DNA from 3 places in the Kitasatospora sp. NPDC001660 genome. Region 3 is predicted to be linked to each of the others. Evidence: riboswitches for the same ligand, from Rfam matches in the RefSeq annotation. Region 3 holds a riboswitch; each other region holds the start of a gene.
What was found. A riboswitch is a leader RNA that binds a small molecule or an ion and turns the genes downstream of it on or off. The one in region 3 is predicted to bind cobalamin.
Positions count from the first base shown of each region.

Region 1: it holds a riboswitch for cobalamin, as region 3 does, so the genes downstream of both, ACWCXH_RS02900 (ribonucleoside-diphosphate reductase subunit alpha) here and ACWCXH_RS20950 (HoxN/HupN/NixA family nickel/cobalt transporter) in region 3, are expected to answer to the same signal.
Region 2: it holds a riboswitch for cobalamin, as region 3 does, so the genes downstream of both, ACWCXH_RS13785 (cobalamin biosynthesis protein) here and ACWCXH_RS20950 (HoxN/HupN/NixA family nickel/cobalt transporter) in region 3, are expected to answer to the same signal.

Region 1 is NZ_JBSFGU010000002.1:206,274-211,884, reverse strand. Features, by position in the region: gene ACWCXH_RS02915 (glycosyltransferase family 2 protein) at 1-8, shown strand, start outside; gene ACWCXH_RS02910 (glycoside hydrolase family 26 protein) at 8-1,327, shown strand; gene ACWCXH_RS02905 (GH12 family glycosyl hydrolase domain-containing protein) at 1,390-2,676, shown strand; cobalamin riboswitch at 2,721-2,885, shown strand; gene ACWCXH_RS02900 (ribonucleoside-diphosphate reductase subunit alpha) at 3,052-5,475, shown strand; gene ACWCXH_RS02895 (ribonucleotide-diphosphate reductase subunit beta) at 5,496-5,611, shown strand, end outside.
Region 2 is NZ_JBSFGU010000010.1:73,690-79,300, reverse strand. Features, by position in the region: gene ACWCXH_RS13795 (putative cobaltochelatase) at 1-1,031, opposite strand, end outside; gene ACWCXH_RS13790 (cobyric acid synthase) at 1,028-2,572, opposite strand; gene ACWCXH_RS13785 (cobalamin biosynthesis protein) at 2,622-3,587, opposite strand; cobalamin riboswitch at 3,690-3,861, opposite strand; gene ACWCXH_RS13780 (alpha/beta hydrolase) at 4,250-5,338, shown strand.
Region 3 is NZ_JBSFGU010000018.1:96,738-102,348, reverse strand. Features, by position in the region: gene ACWCXH_RS20965 (AAA family ATPase) at 1-915, shown strand, start outside; gene ACWCXH_RS20960 (Fpg/Nei family DNA glycosylase) at 984-1,793, shown strand; gene ACWCXH_RS20955 (ArsR/SmtB family transcription factor) at 1,955-2,338, opposite strand; cobalamin riboswitch at 2,420-2,611, shown strand; gene ACWCXH_RS20950 (HoxN/HupN/NixA family nickel/cobalt transporter) at 2,644-3,753, shown strand; gene ACWCXH_RS20945 (M24 family metallopeptidase) at 4,081-5,187, shown strand; gene efp (elongation factor P) at 5,267-5,611, shown strand, end outside.

The DNA.
Region 1 (5,611 bases), on a different contig from region 3:
ACCGCTGATGCTGCGGATCACCGTCCCCCGGATCGCCGCCCTGGTCGCCCTCGCCCTGATGGTCGGCTACACCTTCGTGCTCGCGCCCCGGCTCTCCCGCAACCACGACCAGGACCCGTACGGCTTCGCCGGCGCCGCCCCCACCGCCATGCCGAGCTGGCTCACCACCGCCCTGGCCGCCTCCCCGGCCGCCGCCCCCGCGACGGCCACCCCCGGCGCCACGGCGGCCGCGTCCCCGACGCCGCCCCCGCCGCCGCAGTTCCCGCCGGCCGGCGAGGCGTTCACCGGCATCATGACCAAGACCGGCCCGTACGACCTCTCCCCGCTCGACGACTTCACCTCCGCCGTCAAGCACCAGCCCAACGTGCTGGAGTTCTCGGTCGGCTGGTGGGACCGGAAGTTCGACCGCCGGATCTTCGACACCGTCGCCCAGCGCGGCATCATGCCGTTGGTCGCCTGGGAGCCCTGGGACTACCGCAAGGAGGCGAAGGAGGACAAGCTCCGCGGCGAGCAGCCCGAGTACGCCCTCTCCAACATCATCGACGGGAAGTTCGACGACTACGTCAAGACCTGGGCCGAGGGCATCAAGGGCCTCGGCTACCCGGTCGCGCTGCGCTTCGCCCACGAGATGAACGGCTACTGGTACCCGTGGGCCGAGCAGGCCAACGGGAACAAGAAGGGCCAGTACGTCCAGGCCTGGAAGCACGTCCACGACATCTTCAAGCAGGTCGGCGCGACCAAGGTCACCTGGGTGTGGAGCCCCAACGTCGACTACGAGAACGCCACCAGCCTCAACACGCTGTACCCGGGCGACGACTACGTCGACTGGATCGGCCTGTCCGGCTACTACGGCACCACCGGCGTCGAGAAGTACAAGTCCTTCGACCAGATCTTCCAGCCGACCATCAAGGAGCTCCGGGACTTCACCCAGAAGCCCGTGGTGATCACCGAGACCGGGGCCACCGACACCTCCGGGCTCAAGGCGCAGTGGATCACCGAGATGTTCTCGGAGCTCCCCCAGCACCCGGACATCATCGGCGTGATCTGGTACGAGGCGCGCAAGGAGGTCGACTGGCGGGTCGCCGCGTCCGAAGCGGCCTCCCAGGCGTACGCCGCCGGGGTCTCCGCGCCCCGCTACAACACGCCGTGGACCGTCCGCTCCGTGCCGGCCCTGACCGTCGCACCGCCGCCTCCCCCGGCGCCCTCCCCGGCGCCCGACCCGTCGCCGTCGGCCTCCCCGTCGGCCACCGCCAGGCCCAGCGTCCCGGCCCGGAAGCCGACCGCCACCGCCACCCGGCCGCGGTCGAGCTCCACCCCCGCCGGGTGAGCGCGCCCCAGGCCCGACCGACGGACCGTACGACCACGCAGCAGCAGGGAGGCGAGAACCCCGTGACCAACCCCGCCATGCCCGGAGCCGGGCACGTCGGCCGGCGCCCGTGGTGGGCGCTCGCGCCGGCCGCCGTCATCGTGCTGGTCCTGTGCGCCCTGCTGCTCCCCCGGGACCATCAGGAGCCCGCCAGGCCCGCCAAGGGCGCCCCGGTGGTCACCCCGCTGCCCGCCGCCACCGCCGGCGAGCTCTGCTCCACCGCGCAGAACCGTTACCCCTCGCAGGCCGTCGACTCCGGCCGCTACCTGATCAACCCCAACGAGTGGAACGCCACCGGCGGCCTGTGCATCAGCAGCACCGACGGCGCCACCGGCTTCAAGGTCACCCGCAGCGGCATCGGCCCGGCCAGCCTGACCGACCCCGGCCGCGGCCCCGGCGCCTACCCGCACATCAGCACCCAGTTCCAGCCCGGCACCGGACCGCTGCCCATCCCCGTCAGCAACCTGCGTTACGCGACCAGCAGTTGGCACACCACCCAGATCGACTCCGGCGTCTACAACGCCTCGTACGACATCTGGTACAGCAACAGCCGCACCAGCTGCTCGTTCACCGAGAGCGCCGAGCTGATGATCTGGCTGCGCGGCAACGGCAAGTCCCCGTTCGGCGACGAGGCCGGCGAGCTCCAGGCCGGCGGCACCTCCTACCGCGTGTACCAGGCGCCGAAGACCAGCAGCCACACGCTGATCACCTACGCGATGGCCACCAGCACGTCCTCCGTCACCGACCTGGACCTGCGGGCCTTCACCCGCGACGCCGTCCAGCGCGGCTACGTCCCGGCCGGTTCCTACCTGTGCGCCGTCCAGGCCGGGTTCGAGATCTGGGACGGCGGCGCCGGGCTCGGCAGCGACTCGTTCTCGTTCCAGGCGGCCGCCGGCCAGCCCAGCGGCGCGATCACCTCGGCCCTGCCGGGCCTGTGCCTGGACAGCCGGGTGAACGGCGACCCGGCCGCGGTCGGCGCGGGCACCTGTGACGGCTCTGCGGCCCAGACCTGGACGATGGCGGACGACGGCTCGATCGGCCAGTCCGGACGCTGCGTCGAGGACCCCGCCATCGGCTTCCCGGTCCTCACCGCCTGCACCTCCCGGCCCGACCAGCGCTGGCGGGTGACCCCGACGGGGCAGCTCGCGAACCAGGACACCGGGCGCTGCGTCGAAAACCCGACGAACCCGGGGGCCCCTTCGGGGACGGCTTCGGGGACGGCTCCGGGAGCCGCCGCGGGCGGCGCGCTGCAGGTGCGGATGCGCCCGTGCGACACCCGCACAGGGCAGGAATGGCACCCCCCGACCTGAGCAGTTTATCGCACGCCAGCTCGATTAACTGTGCCGCGCGACACTACATGTGGGGCTGCATCGGATTCCCGACACTAGATGTATGCTCATCCCTGCTGTCGACGCAGGGGAACCCGGTGCGAGTCCGGGACTGCCCCGCAGCGGTGTGCGGGCGGCTCAACCGAGCCGTGCCCGCGAGTCCGAGTACCTGCCGACGGTGTGCAGAGGCCCTCCCGCAGAGGCCGGCAGCACCAGTAGTACCTTCCGGGCCTCGCGGGCGGGCCGGGGATGACACCGTCGCGCGACGCGCCCATGTGCGCCCGCGCGCGTGCGCCCCTGCCCCGAACGGCCCGGCACCCCGATCACCGCCGCCGATCGCCGCCAGGAGAGAGCGCCTTGACCATCGCTGCCTCAGCAACCCTGCCCGCCCAGGGCTCCGGCTCCGCCCCCGCCGACCCCACGGTCTCCGACCCCGGCGGCGCGCTCCTGCGACTCCTCACCGACCGCAGCGCCGATCTCCCCCAGGTGGACCCCGGTCACGTCGCCGCCGCCGCGCTGCGCGGGCGCCACGCCGGCTCGGACTTCGCCGAGCTGCGCGGACTGGCCGTGGACGCCGCCGCGTCGATGATCGCCGAGGACCCCCAGTACTCGAAGCTGGCCGCCCGCCTGCTCGCCCTGGAGATCGTCGACGAGGCCGGCAGCCAGGGCGCCGTCTCCTTCGCCGCCTCCGTCGCCGTCGGCCACGCCGAGGGCCTCATCGGCGACACCACCGCCGCGTTCGTCGCCAAGCACGCCGCCGCCCTCGACGCCCTGATCGACCCCCAGGGCGACGACCGCTTCGAGTACTTCGGCCTGCGCACCGTGCAGTCCCGCTACCTGCTGCGCCACCCGATCACCCGGAAGGTCGTCGAGACCCCTCAGCACTTCCTGCTCCGTGTCGCCTGCGGCCTGGCGGTCGGCGACAGCGAGCAGTCGGTGCGCGAGGTCGCCGAGCTGTACGGCCTGATGAGCCGCCTGGAGTACCTGACCTCCTCGCCGACCCTGTTCAACTCCGGCACCCGGCACCCGCAGATGTCGAGCTGCTACCTGCTCGACTCGCCGCTGGACAACCTCGACTCGATCTACAACCGCTACGCGCAGATCGCCCGGCTGTCCAAGCACGCCGGCGGCATCGGCCTGTCCTACTCGCGCATCCGCTCGCGCGGCAGCCTGATCCGCGGCACCAACGGCAAGTCCAACGGCATCGTCCCGTTCCTGCGCACCCTCGACTCCTCGGTCGCCGCGGTCAACCAGGGCGGCCGCCGCAAGGGCGCGGCCTGCGTCTACCTGGAGACCTGGCACGCCGACATCGAGGAGTTCCTGGAGCTGCGCGACAACACCGGTGAGGAGGCGCGCCGCACCCACAACCTCAACCTGGCGCACTGGATCCCGGACGAGTTCATGCGCCGGGTCAACGCCAACGCGGACTGGTCGCTGTTCTCCCCCGCCGACGTGCCCGAGCTCGTCGACCTGTGGGGCGAGGAGTTCGACGAGGCCTACCGCAAGGCCGAGCAGGCCGGCAAGGCCGTCCGGACGATCCCGGCGCAGACCCTGTACGCCCGCATGATGCGCACCCTGGCGCAGACCGGCAACGGCTGGATGACCTTCAAGGACGCCTCCAACCGCGCCGCCAACCAGACCGCGCTGCCGGGCCGCACGGTGCACTCGTCCAACCTGTGCACCGAGATCCTGGAGGTCACGGACGACTCCGAGACCGCCGTCTGCAACCTCGGCTCGGTCAACCTCGGCGCGCACGTCGCCGCCGGGGCCACCGCTGCGGACCTTCTCGGCGCGATGGACTGGGAGCGGCTGGACGCCACCGTGCGCACCGCCGTCACCTTCCTCGACCGCGTGGTGGACATCAACTTCTACCCGACGGTCGAGGCCGGCGCCTCCAACTCCCGCTGGCGGCCGGTCGGCCTCGGCGTGATGGGCCTGCAGGACGTCTTCTTCAAGCTGCGGATCGGCTTCGACTCCGCGGAGGCGAAGCAGCTGTCCACGCTGATCGCCGAGCGCATCATGCTCACCGCCTACGAGCGCTCCGCCGACCTGGCCGAGCAGCTGGGCCGCCACGAGGCCTACGGCGAGACCCGCGCCGCGCGTGGCGAGCTGCACATCGACCATTTCCCTTCCGCCGCGCCGCAGTGGGCCGACCGCTGGACGGCCCTGCGCGCCCGCATCGCCGAGACCGGCCTGCGCAACTCGCTGCTGCTGGCCATCGCGCCGACCGCGACCATCGCGTCGATCGCCGGTGTGTACGAGTGCATCGAGCCGCAGGTGTCCAACCTGTTCAAGCGCGAGACCCTCTCCGGTGAGTTCCTCCAGGTCAACCCGTACCTGGTGCGCGAGCTCAAGGAGCTCGGCGTCTGGGACCAGCAGACCCGGGACGCGCTGCGCGACTCCAACGGGTCCGTCCAGGACTTCAACTGGCTGCCGGCCGAGGTCCGTTCGCTCTACCGGACGGCCTGGGAGCTGCCCCAGCGCGCGCTGATCGACCTGGCCGCGGCCCGCATGCCGTACATCGACCAGAGCCAGTCGCTCAACCTGTTCATGGCCGCGCCGACCATCGGCAAGCTCAGCTCGATGTACGCGTACGCGTGGAAGGTCGGTCTGAAGACCACCTACTACCTGCGCTCGCGCCCGGCGACCCGGATCGCCCAGGCCGCGTCGGGTACCGCCCGTGCTGCCGCGCCCGTCCCCGTTGCCACCCTCACCCCGGAGCAGGAAGCCGCCATCGCCTGCTCCCTGGAGAACCCCGAGTCCTGCGAGGCCTGCCAGTGAGCACCCCCGAAGACCGCAAGATGCTGCTCGACCCCGGCTTCGAGCTGACCCTGCGCCCGATGCGCTACCCGTCGTTCTACGACCGGTACCGGGACGCGATCAAGAACACCTGGACGGTGGAGGAGGTGGACCTGCA
Region 2 (5,611 bases), on a different contig from region 3:
CCGCCCTCGGGCTCCGGCTCCCCGTGTTCCTCCAGCGTCCGGTCCAGCTGCTCCTCGTCCAGCCCGGGCGCGTCGAACGGGTTGCGGCGGCGCCGGTGCGGCAGTGCCAGCTGGGCGGCCTTGCGGACGTCCTCCTCCAGCACCTCCGTCCGCCCGTCCCACGCCGCCAGCGCGACGGCCGTCCGCGCCATGACGATGTCCGCGCGCAGCCCGTCCACCTCGAACGCCGCGCACACGGCGGTGATCTGGCGGAGCGCCACATCGGTCAGCTCGACCTTCGGCAGCAACTCCCGTGCCGTGGTGATCCGTTCGGCGAGCGCCCGCTCCTCGTCCGCGAACCGCGCCGCGAAGGCGACCGGGTCCGCGTCGTACGCGAGCCGCCGCCGCACGACCTCGGCGCGCTCGGCCGGATCCCGCGTCGCGGCGATCTCCACGGTCAGCCCGAACCGGTCGAGCAGCTGCGGCCGCAGCTCGCCCTCCTCCGGGTTCATCGTGCCGACCAGCAGGAACCGGGCCGCGTGCCGCACCGAGACGCCCTCGCGCTCGACGTAGGAGCGGCCCATCGCGGCGGCGTCCAGCAGCAGGTCCACGACGTGGTCCTGGAGCAGGTTCACCTCGTCGATGTAGAGCACCCCGCGGTGCGCCCTGGCGAGCAGCCCGGGCTCGTACGCCTTGACGCCCTCGGCGAGCGCCCGCTCCAGGTCGAGCGAGCCGACGATCCGGTCCTCGGCCACACCGACCGGCAACTCGACCAGCTGGGAGGGGCGTTCGGAAGCGGACGGACCGACGTGCGGCCCGTCCGGGCACTGCGGGTCGGGCGTGGCCGGGGCGCAGGCGAAGCGGCAGCCGTCGACGGTGGCGATGGGCGGCAGCAGGCCGGCCAGCGCGCGGACCATCGTCGACTTCGCGGTGCCCTTCTCGCCGCGCACCAGCACGCCGCCCACGGCCGGGGAGACCGCGTTGAGCAGCAGCCCGAGCCGCAGGTCGGCCATCCCGACGACCGCGGTGAACGGGTAGCGGACGTCACTCATGCCTTGCCAGCCTCCTCAGGCGCCCCGGGCGGCAGGAACGGCAGCGATCCGGCCGCCGGCACCCCGCCCTCGATCAGCTTCCACAGCGCGTCGGTGTCCGCGTGCTCCTCGATCAGGTCCCCCAGCCGGTCCAGCCGGGCCTCGCGCGCCGCGGCGAACGAGGTGTCCGGCGCCGGTACGAACGCCCGGCCCGCCAACTCGGCCACCTCACGCAGGAACTCGCGGCGGAACCCGTCGTTCTCCAGCGCGCCGTGCCAGGTCGTGCCCCAGACCGCGCCCACCCGGCAGCCGTCCAGGCTCCGCCCGCGGTCATCGGAGACGAACGCCCGGCCGCCCTCGACCGTCACCACCCCGTGGTGGATCTCGTAGCCCTCGACCCGCTGCCCGTACGCCTCGCCGACCGGCCGCGCCAGCACCTTCTCCACGCCGAACCGCACGTGCGTCGGCAGCAGGCCGAGCCCGTCGACGGCACCCGCCTTCGACTCGACGTCGTCGACGATCGAGCCCGCCAGCATCTGGTAGCCGCCGCAGACCCCGAGGATCGGCAGCCCGGCCGCCGCCCTCGCCTTCAGCGCCGGCTCCAGCCCGCGCTCGCGCAGCCAGGCCAGGTCGGCCACGGTGGCCCGGGTGCCGGGCAGCACCACGAGGTCGGCGTCGGCCAGCTCCTCCGGCCGGGTCGCCCAGCGCACGAGCACGCCCGGCTCCTGCGCCAGCGCGTCCACGTCGGTGAAGTTCGACAGCCGGGGGAAGCGCACCACGGTCACCCGCAGCACGTCCGCCCCGAGCGGCCCGCGCCCGTCGACCCGGTCCACGACCGTCGACAGGTCCAGCGAGTCCTCGGCGTCCAGCCACAGCCCCGGCAGCATCGGCAGCGTGCCGAGCACCGGACGGCCGGTCAGGTCGTGCAGCATCTCCAGGCCGGGCGCCAGCAGCCGGGCGTCCCCGCGGAACTTGTTGACGAACCAGCCCGCCACGTGCCGCTGGTCCTGCGCGGACAGCAGCGCCAGCGTCCCGTACATCGCCGCGAACACGCCCCCGCGGTCGATGTCGCCGACCACCACGACGGGCAGCCCGGCGGCCGTCGCCAGGCCCATGTTGGCGATGTCCCGGTCCCGCAGGTTGATCTCGGCGGGCGAGCCCGCGCCCTCGCACACCACCACGTCGTACCGGCGGCGCAGGTCCGCCAGGCACTCCAGGGCGCGCTCCAGCAGGACGGGCTTGCGCTCGCGGTAGTCCAGCGCACCGACCTCGGCGACCGGCCTGCCCAGCAGCACCACCTGGCTGCGGCCGTCCGCGCCGGGCTTCAGCAGCACCGGGTTCATCGCCGCCTCCGGCTCGACCCGGGCCGCCTGCGCCTGCATCGCCTGGGCGCGGCCGATCTCGGCGCCGTCGGCCGTCACGAAGGAGTTCAGGGACATGTTCTGCGCCTTGAACGGCGCGACCCGGACGCCCTGGCGGGCCAGCCACCGGCAGATGCCCGCCGTGACGACGCTCTTGCCCGCGTCCGAGGTCGTCCCGGCGACCAGCAGCGCGTTGCTCATGCGCCCACCTCTCCCCCAGCCCCCGGCCGGGGGGACCCCCACCGCTCGCTCATGCCCTTCCCCTCCTGCCTAGGACGGCCCGGATCACGAGATGCCCCGCGACCGTCGTACCCAGCGCCAGCGCGCCCACCCGCCGCGACAGCGCGCAGGCCCGCTCGATGTCGTCCACCGCCACCGGCCGCAACTCCGCGCCCAGCACCGGCCGGTGCTCCACACGCTCCCCGTACCGCAGCGTGCCGCCGAGCCGCACGCCCACCGCGCCCGCGAACGCCGACTCCGCCTGCCCCGCGTTCGGGCTGGGGTGCGCCGAACCGTCCCGCCGCCACACCCGCCAGGCCGTCCGCGGCTCCGGCGCGGCGGCCACCGTCAGCAGCGCCGTCAACCGGGCGCCCGGCCAGCCCGCCACGTCGTCCAGCCGGGCCGAGGCCCAGCCGAACCGGGCGTGGCGCGGCGAACGGTGGCCCACCATCGCGTCCAGCGTGTTGACGGCGCGGAACGCCAGCAGCCCGGGCGTGCCGGCGAGGGCGCCCCAGGCCAGCGCGTTCACGACGGCGTCCGCGGTGTTCTCGGCCACCGACTCGACGACGGCGCGGGCGATCTGCTGCCCGTCCAGCGCGCTCGGGTCGCGCCCGCAGAGGTGCGGCAGCCGCTCCCGGGCGGCCGGGAGGTCGCCCGCGGCCAGCGACCGGCCGATCGTGCGGGCCTCCCGGGTCAGCGACGTGCCGCCGAGCACCGTCCACGTCGCGGCGGCGGCCAGCGCGGCCCGCCCCAGCGGCCGGCGGCCCACCGTCCGGTCCAGCACCACCGCGCCCGCCGCGACCGCGCCCGCGCAGAGCGCCGTGTACGCGGCCCCGGCCGCCCGGTCGTCCCGCCACATCCGCCGTTCCAGGCGCGTCGCCGCACCGCCGAAGACGGCCACCGGGTGGCCGCGGCGCGGATCGGCGTACCGGGCGTCCGCCAGGTAGCCCGCGACGGCGCCCAGCGCGAACGCGGCGGCGCGGGTCAGCGGGCGCACGACGGTGGGGGACAGGGGAGGGCTCGGCGGGTCGGGGCAGCCTGCATCGCGTGCGAGTCCTCACTCAGGGTCCGCGCCCTGGATCGACGTACCGGGGGCGAGAGTCTCCTGGCTTCCGGGTCGAACGCACCCCCGGAGCCGTCCAGCAGCCTGCCAGCAATGGCTGACGGTCCGCCTGTCGGCCCCTCCCGGCCGCTGACGGGCGAGGAGGGAAACTTCGAGCGTGCTCCCCGGTGACAGTGGCGGGACCGCGCCGGACTCGCACCGGCTTCCTCTGCATGCCTCCGTTTGGCCCTGGGATCCCATCACGCGGCCGAACCGGGAGTCAACCGAGGTCACGGAGGGGTTGATCACACCGGGGGAGCCCGCCGCGGAGCCGGATGCGGCCCCGTCAGCACCTCCGATCCGCGCCACCGCAGGGGCATGACACTCCGTGCGATCGTCCAGCGGTCCGCAGGCACCTCCGGCGGCGCTTCGTGCCGCTCGCCAGGCGTCGGGTCTGCCTGGCCCGGTCGCGGCCCCGCCCTTTCCCCGTACAGCGACTCCTCACACCCTCCCCCATACAGCCCATCCGACTGGCCGCAGGCCTTTCCCCCTAGTGAACTAGTGCCCAGGAGACTCACAGAGCGGGGAACGATATGCGTTGGGGAACCGCAGCAGTCGTGGCGGCAGCCGCCGTCGGCACCGGGGTCGCCGTCCTGGTGATCGGCCGCCGGGCGTCCGAGCGGCTCGTACGCCCGCAGACCGCCGTGCCGGAGTCCGGCCCCGTCCTGGTGCAGAGCCTCGCCGCCGACCGGATCACCTTCAACCGGACACCCGCGGTCCTGCAGCCCGGCTGCTGGGCGGTCGAGTGGGACGGTGACGGCCACGCCGTCGTCGACGACATCCTGCACAGCGACGAACAGGGCGTCACCCGCCGTCTCGTCCGCGCCGACCGGGGCACCCTCGCCCCCGGCACCGGAGTCCGCCTCACCCCGCGCGTGTACCTCGGCGACCCGACGACCGCCCTCGGCCTCCCGTTCACCGAGGCCGCCGTCACCGGCGAGCTGGGCGCCATGCCCGCCTGGCGCCTCGGCGGCAGGCGCGGCACCTGGGTGGTCCTGGTGCACGGCCCCGGCGCCGACCGCGGCCAGACCCTCCCCGTCCTGCCCCTCCTCCAGCGCCTCGCGCTGCCCGCCCTCGCCGTCACCTACCGCGGCGACCAGGGCGCGCCCGCCCCGCCGGACGGGCTCAGCCACTTCGGCGAGACCGAGTGGCGCGACGTCGAGTCGGCCGTGCGGTTCGCCCTCGACAGCGGCGCGGGCCGGGTGATCCTGTACGGCTGGTCGATCGGCGCCACGATATGCCTGCAGGCCGCGGCCCGCTCGGCCTGGTCGAGCGCCGTCGTCGGCATGGTCCTGGACTCGCCCGTCCTCGACCTCCCCGCGACCGCCCGCCGCGACGCGGTCAGGACCGGCTCCACCCGGACGGTCGCCGAGCTCGGCGCCCTCGCCGCCGAGGGCCGCACCGGGGTCGGCCTGGCCGACGTCGCCCGCCTCGCCGAGGGCGCCGGCCTGCACGTCCCGACCCTCGTCCTGCACAGCCCGGACGACCCGATCGCGCCGTTCCGCGCGGCTCAGCACCTCGCCGCGGCCCGCCCCGACGTCGTGAGCCTCCAGGCCTTCCCGGGCGCCGACCACACCGCCCTGTGGAACTCCGCCCCCGCGCACTACACGGAACTCCTCCGCCGCTGGCTCACCCCCCTCCTCTGACCACGATCATCGGGCCCTTTCCGGACATTCCAGGCGGTCATTCCTCCGCTTCACCTCTTCGCGCATTTCCCCCCACCCGCCACTCGACGCCGGCCGGGCGTCGGAAGTCGATTCCTCCGGCGCGAGAAGTCGGCCCGGTCGATTTCCCCCGCCGCCGACCTGGCCGATCCGCATCCACGCGGAGCTCGTCCGGCGATCCCGGAGGGTGAACGTTTCCCCGGCGCCGTCCGCCGGCCACCCCTCACAAGTCGGCCGGTCGCCCTTCGCCGCACC
Region 3 (5,611 bases):
TACGCCGGGGGTGGGCAGGTGCCCCCTCGTCCCGTCGCTCCGCCGGTCCGGCCGGCCGCCGGGGCCGCCACGGCCGCCACGGCCCCCGGGCCGCCGCCGTTCGGCGGGCGCGTGCCGCCGCCCGTCCCGCCCGCGCCGGTTCCGGCCGCTCCCGTCGCGCCCGCTCCCGTCCCGCCCGCTCCCATCCCGCCCGCGCCGGTTCCGGCCGCGCCCGTCGCGCCCGCTCCCGTCGCGCCTCCCCCCGTCGCGCCGACCGGGCCCACCGCGCCGATGCCGGCCGGGGCCACCGGGCACTTCGTCCTGCCCTCCGGCGCGCCCGTCCAGCTCCCGGCCCACCCGTCGCAGCGGCACGCGCCCGCCGGGCCGATCGCCGTCCTGCTGATCGGGCCCGCAGGCGCCGGCAAGACCACCGTCGCCCGGCACTGGGCCGAGCGGCGGCGCACCCCGACCGCACACATCAGCCTGGACGACGTCCGCGAGTGGGTGCAGTCCGGCTTCGCCAACCCGCAGTCCGGCTGGAACAACGCCTCCGAGGCCCAGTACCGGCTGGCCCGCCGAACCTGCGGCTTCGCCTGCCGCAACTACCTCGCCAACGGCATCTCCTGCATCATCGACGACGCCGTCTTCCCCGACCGCCCGGCCATCGGCCTCGGCGGTTGGAAACGGCACATCGGCCCCGGCATGCTGCCCGTCGTGCTGCTGCCCAGCCTCGACTCGGTGCTCGTGCGCAACGCCCGGCGCAGCGGCAACCGGCGGCTGAGCGACGAGGAGGTCGCCCGCATCCACGGGCGGATGGCCGGCTGGTACAACTCCGGGCTGCCGATCATCGACAACTCGCACCTGGACGTCGCCGCGACGGCGGCCGAGCTGGACCGGGTGATCCTGGCCCGGCTGATGGGGATGCCGGTCCGCTGAGCCGGGCTGTCGGAGCCGGCTGGGAGAATGGACGGGTCGAGTTGATCCGTCCCAGGGGAGCCGAGCCCGTGCCGGAAGGCCACATCATCCACCGCCTCGCGGCCGAGAACACCAAGGTCTTCGGCGGCCGGCCCGTCCGGGTGTCCAGCCCGCAGGGCCGGTTCGCCGACGGCGCCAAGCTGATCGACGGGCAGGTGCTGGTCGGGGCGGAGGCCACCGGCAAGCACCTCTTCCTCGGCTTCGAGGAGGGCGCCTGGGTCCACGTCCACCTCGGCCTCTACGGCGGCTTCACCTTCGCCGCCGGGCCCGCCCCGGAGCCCGTCGGGCTGATCCGGCTGCGCCTGGAGAACGACGACGCCCACGCCGACCTGCGCGGTCCCAACACCTGCGCGCTGATCACCGGCGCCGAGAAAGCCGCCGTCGCCGCACGCCTCGGGCCCGACCCGCTGCGCGCCGACGCCGACCCGGACGCCGCGTGGCGCCGGATATCGGCCAGCCGGACGACCGTCGCGGCCCTGCTGATGGACCAGAAGGTGCTGGCCGGGGTGGGCAACGTCTACCGCGCCGAGGTGCTCTTCCGGCACGGCATCAACCCGCACCGCGCGGGCCGGGACCTCACCCGGGCCGAGTGGGACACGATCTGGGCGGACCTCGTCGCGCTGATGCGCGAGGGCGTCGGCGCGGGCCGCATCGACACCGTCCGCCCCGAACACACCCCCGAGGCGATGGGCCGCCCGCCGCGCGTCGACGACCACGGCGGCGAGGTCTACGTCTACCGTCGTGCCGCGATGCCCTGCCTGGTCTGCGGCACGGACGTGCGGACGGAGTCGCACGCGGCGCGCAACCTGTTCTGGTGTCCGACCTGCCAGGCGGCCTGAGCGGGATTCAGGTGGCTGGGCCCGGGCCGGCGGTGCGGCCGGTGCCCGCAGGCCCTGACCGGCCGGGTGTTCCAGCGGTCGGCGCGCCAGGCATGGGGGTGGGCCGGCACGCCGTGATCGTACTCGTCCGGCCCGCTCCCCGTGGTGTTTCCGGGGGCCGGTCAGCCCGCCGCGGCGGTGGGCTCGTGGTGATCGGCTGCGGCGCACTCGTCGAGGAGGGGGCGCATGCTGTCGTCCACGAGCCGGTAGCGCACGACGCGTCCGTCCTTGTCGCCGGTGACCACGCCGGCCGTACGGAGCAGCCGCAGGGCCTGGGAGACGGCCGGGTCGCGCATGCCGGTGGCGACGGCGAGGTCGGTGACGGCGAGCGGGCCGGCGCGGTGGAGGGCGAGCAGGAGGGCCAGCCGGCCGGGGTCCGCGAGCAGGGAGAACCGCTCGGACCACGAGCGGACGTGCGCGGCGTCGCCGATCGCGGCGATGGCCTCGCAGACCCGGTGCCCGTCGATGGTGCGGTGGCCCGCGCGGTCGGCCGGTACGAGATGCATGCGGACATTCTGGCAGCTCACGACCTGTGATCCTGGACACCTGCGCAGGTGCGCAGCCTTGCATGGGTGGGACCGGGCCCCTACGGTGTTCCCCGCCGTGGTGCTCGGGAAGACCGGTGACGGACCCTCAGGGGTCCCAGTCCGGAGCGGCCCTCGCCACTGTGATCGGGGGAGTTCGCTCGTACCCACACGCCACTGGGCGCTTCGCGCGCCTGGGAAGGCGGGTACGGGAGCCCCGTCAGCCAGGAGACCGGCCACGGCATCTCACGAAGTGTTTCCACGAGGTGCTGGAGCGTGATCCGAAGATGACCCTGCCCGAAACCGCCGCCCCCGAGGCCGCGCCCGCCGTGCTGCCCACCTTCCGGTGGAAGCGAGAGGACACCGTCCGCACCGCCGGGCTGATCGGGGTGATCCTGGCCATGCACGTGGTGGCGTTCGGGACCCTGATCTTCCTGGTGGCGCCCCACAACTACGCCGTCGGCACCCAGGTCTTCGGGGTGGGCCTCGGCATCACGGCGTACACGCTCGGCATGCGGCACGCCTTCGACGCCGACCACATCGCGGTGATCGACAACACCACCCGCAAGCTGATGGCCGACGGCAAGCGGCCGGTCTCGGTGGGCTTCTGGTTCGCCCTCGGGCACTCGTCGATGGTGGTCATCATGGCCGCCCTGGTCGCGGGCGGCGCGCAGCTGGCGAACACGCTGATGGACGACGAGTCGACCACCCACCAGTGGCTGGGCATGGTCGGCACGACGGCCTCCGGCGCCTTCCTCTACCTGATCGGCGCGCTCAACCTGGCGGCGCTGCTCGGCATCCTGAAGGTGTTCCGGGCGATGCGCGCCGGACAGTACGACGAGGCTGAGCTGGAGGAGCACCTCAACTCGCGCGGCTTCCTGGCCCGGGTGCTCAACCGGGCGACCCGCTCGATCACCCGGCCCGGCCAGATGTTCCCGGTGGGCATGGTGCTCGGCCTCGGCTTCGACACCGCGACCGAGGTCACTCTGATGGTGATGGCCGGTTCGGGCGCGGCGGCCGGGCTGCCCTGGTACGCGATCGTCTGCCTGCCGCTGCTGTTCGCGGCGGGGATGAGCCTGTTCGACACGCTGGACGGGACGTTCATGAACTTCGCGTACCAGTGGGCGTTCTCCAACCCGGTGCGCAAGGTGTACTACAACCTGACGATCACTGGGCTGTCGATCGCGGTGGCGTTCATCATCGGCACGATCGAACTGGTCGGCGTGCTGCACGAGAAGCTGGACCTGACCGACCCGGTCACCGGCTGGATCGCGGACATCTCGCTGGACAACGTCGGGTACGCCATCGCCGCTCTGTTCGTCGTCGTCTGGGCCGTGGCGATCGGGTACTGGAAGCTGGCCGGGGTCGAGAAGCGCTGGGGCGGCGACGGCTCGTGAGGTACGCCGCCGCGATCGGCAGCGTCCCCGCGACCGCGAGCCCGGCGCGGAGCACCTGCACCGGGCGCAGCCGTTCCTTCGGCACCCCGCACGCCGGCAGCGCGGTGACCACAGGGTTGTGAACCATCTCTGCGGACGTGCAGGGAGCGCTCGCCGGCTCGATCGGGCGACGCCCGGTCGACGGTGGATGAGGCGGCCCCTGCGGCGGGGGCTCATCGACCCGGAAGTGGTGCGACGGCGCCGGTGGGGGCGTGGGCGGGTAAAGGTCACGCCCCCGTCGGGGGTGCTCGGCGGGCGGATCCGGGTGGGGGTTCGTAGGCTCGACGCATGTCTGATGCGTACGCGGGTCGACGGGAGCGGCTGCGGGAGCACTGCAGTGCGGCCGGGGCCGATGCGGCGCTGATCACCCGGCCGGCCAACGTGCGGTACCTGACCGGCTGCGCCCCCTGCGGTGCGACCCTGCTGCTCACCAGGGAGCGGGCGCTGCTGTCGCTGCCGGACGACCTGCCGCCGGACGACACCGGGGAACACCTGATCGCCGCCGATGTCACCCAGGTGCCGGTGCCGACCGGGGCGGACACCGCGCTGGCCGCCGCGGTCGAGGCCTCCCGGCTGCGGGTGCAGGCCCTGGCGGTGGAGGAGCACGACCTGACCGTCCTGCGTCACCGCGCGGTGGCGAGCATGGCCGAGGGGGTCCGGCTGACCGAGCTGGGGCAGGTCGTGGAGCGGCTGCGGGTGATCAAGGACGAGCACGAGATCGCCGACCTGCGCATCGCCGCCGAGATCGCCGACCAGGCGCTCGGCGAGCTGCTGGAGTCGATCCTGGTCGGCCGCACCGAGCGGCACCTGGCGATGGAGCTGGAGCGCCGGATGATCGACCACGGCGCCGACCGGGCGGCCTTCCCGGTCTCGGTCGGCACCGGCAGCCACTCCGGCCAGCCCGCCCACCAGCCGACCGACCGCCGCGTCGAGGAGGGCGACTTCCTGACCGTCGTGCTCGGCGCGCAGTACCGCGGGTACGGCGTGTCGACCGCCCGGACCTTCGTGATCGGCGCCGCGCCCGCGCCCTGGCAGGTCGAGCTGCACCGGCTGGTGTTCCGGGCGCAGCGGGCCGGCCGGGAGGCGCTCGGACCGGGCGTCGAGCAGTGCGTACCCGACCGGGCCGCCCGGCAGATCCTGGACGCGGCCGGCCACCCCGAGGCCTCCCCGCACCCGGTGGGCCACGGCATCGGGCTGGAGATCCGGGAGGCGCCGCGCCTCGGTCCCGCGGACATGGGTAAACTGGACAGCCGCGTACCGGTCACCGTCGGCCCGGGGGTACACATCCCGGGCAAGGGCGGGGTCCGGATCGAGGACACGCTCGTCGTGCGCCCCCTCGAAGAGGGCGGGCCCGAGCTGCTCACCATCACCACCAAGGAGCTCCTCGCCCTGTGACGGCGGCCCCTGACGGCCACCGACGGCAGGACGCGACCCCTTGGTTCCTTGACAGCTATATCCAGGAGTAAGTGCGCCCGTGGCTTCCACGAACGATCTCAAGAACGGCATGGTCCTCAAGCTGGAGGGCGGCAAGCTCTGGTCCGTCGTCGAGTTCCAGCACGTCAAGCCCGGTAAGGGCCCGGCCTTCGTGCGTACCAAGCTCAAGGAGGTCCTGACCGGCAAGGTCGTCGACAAGACCTTCAACGCGGGCACCAAGGTCGAGACCGCCAACGTCGACAAGCGCGGCATGCAGTTCTCGTACAAGGACGGCGAGAACTTCGTGTTCATGGACATGGACACCTACGACCAGCTGACCGTCGAGCCGGCCGTGGTCGGCGACGCCGCCAAGTACCTGCTGGAGGGCTTCGAGGCCCTGGTCGCC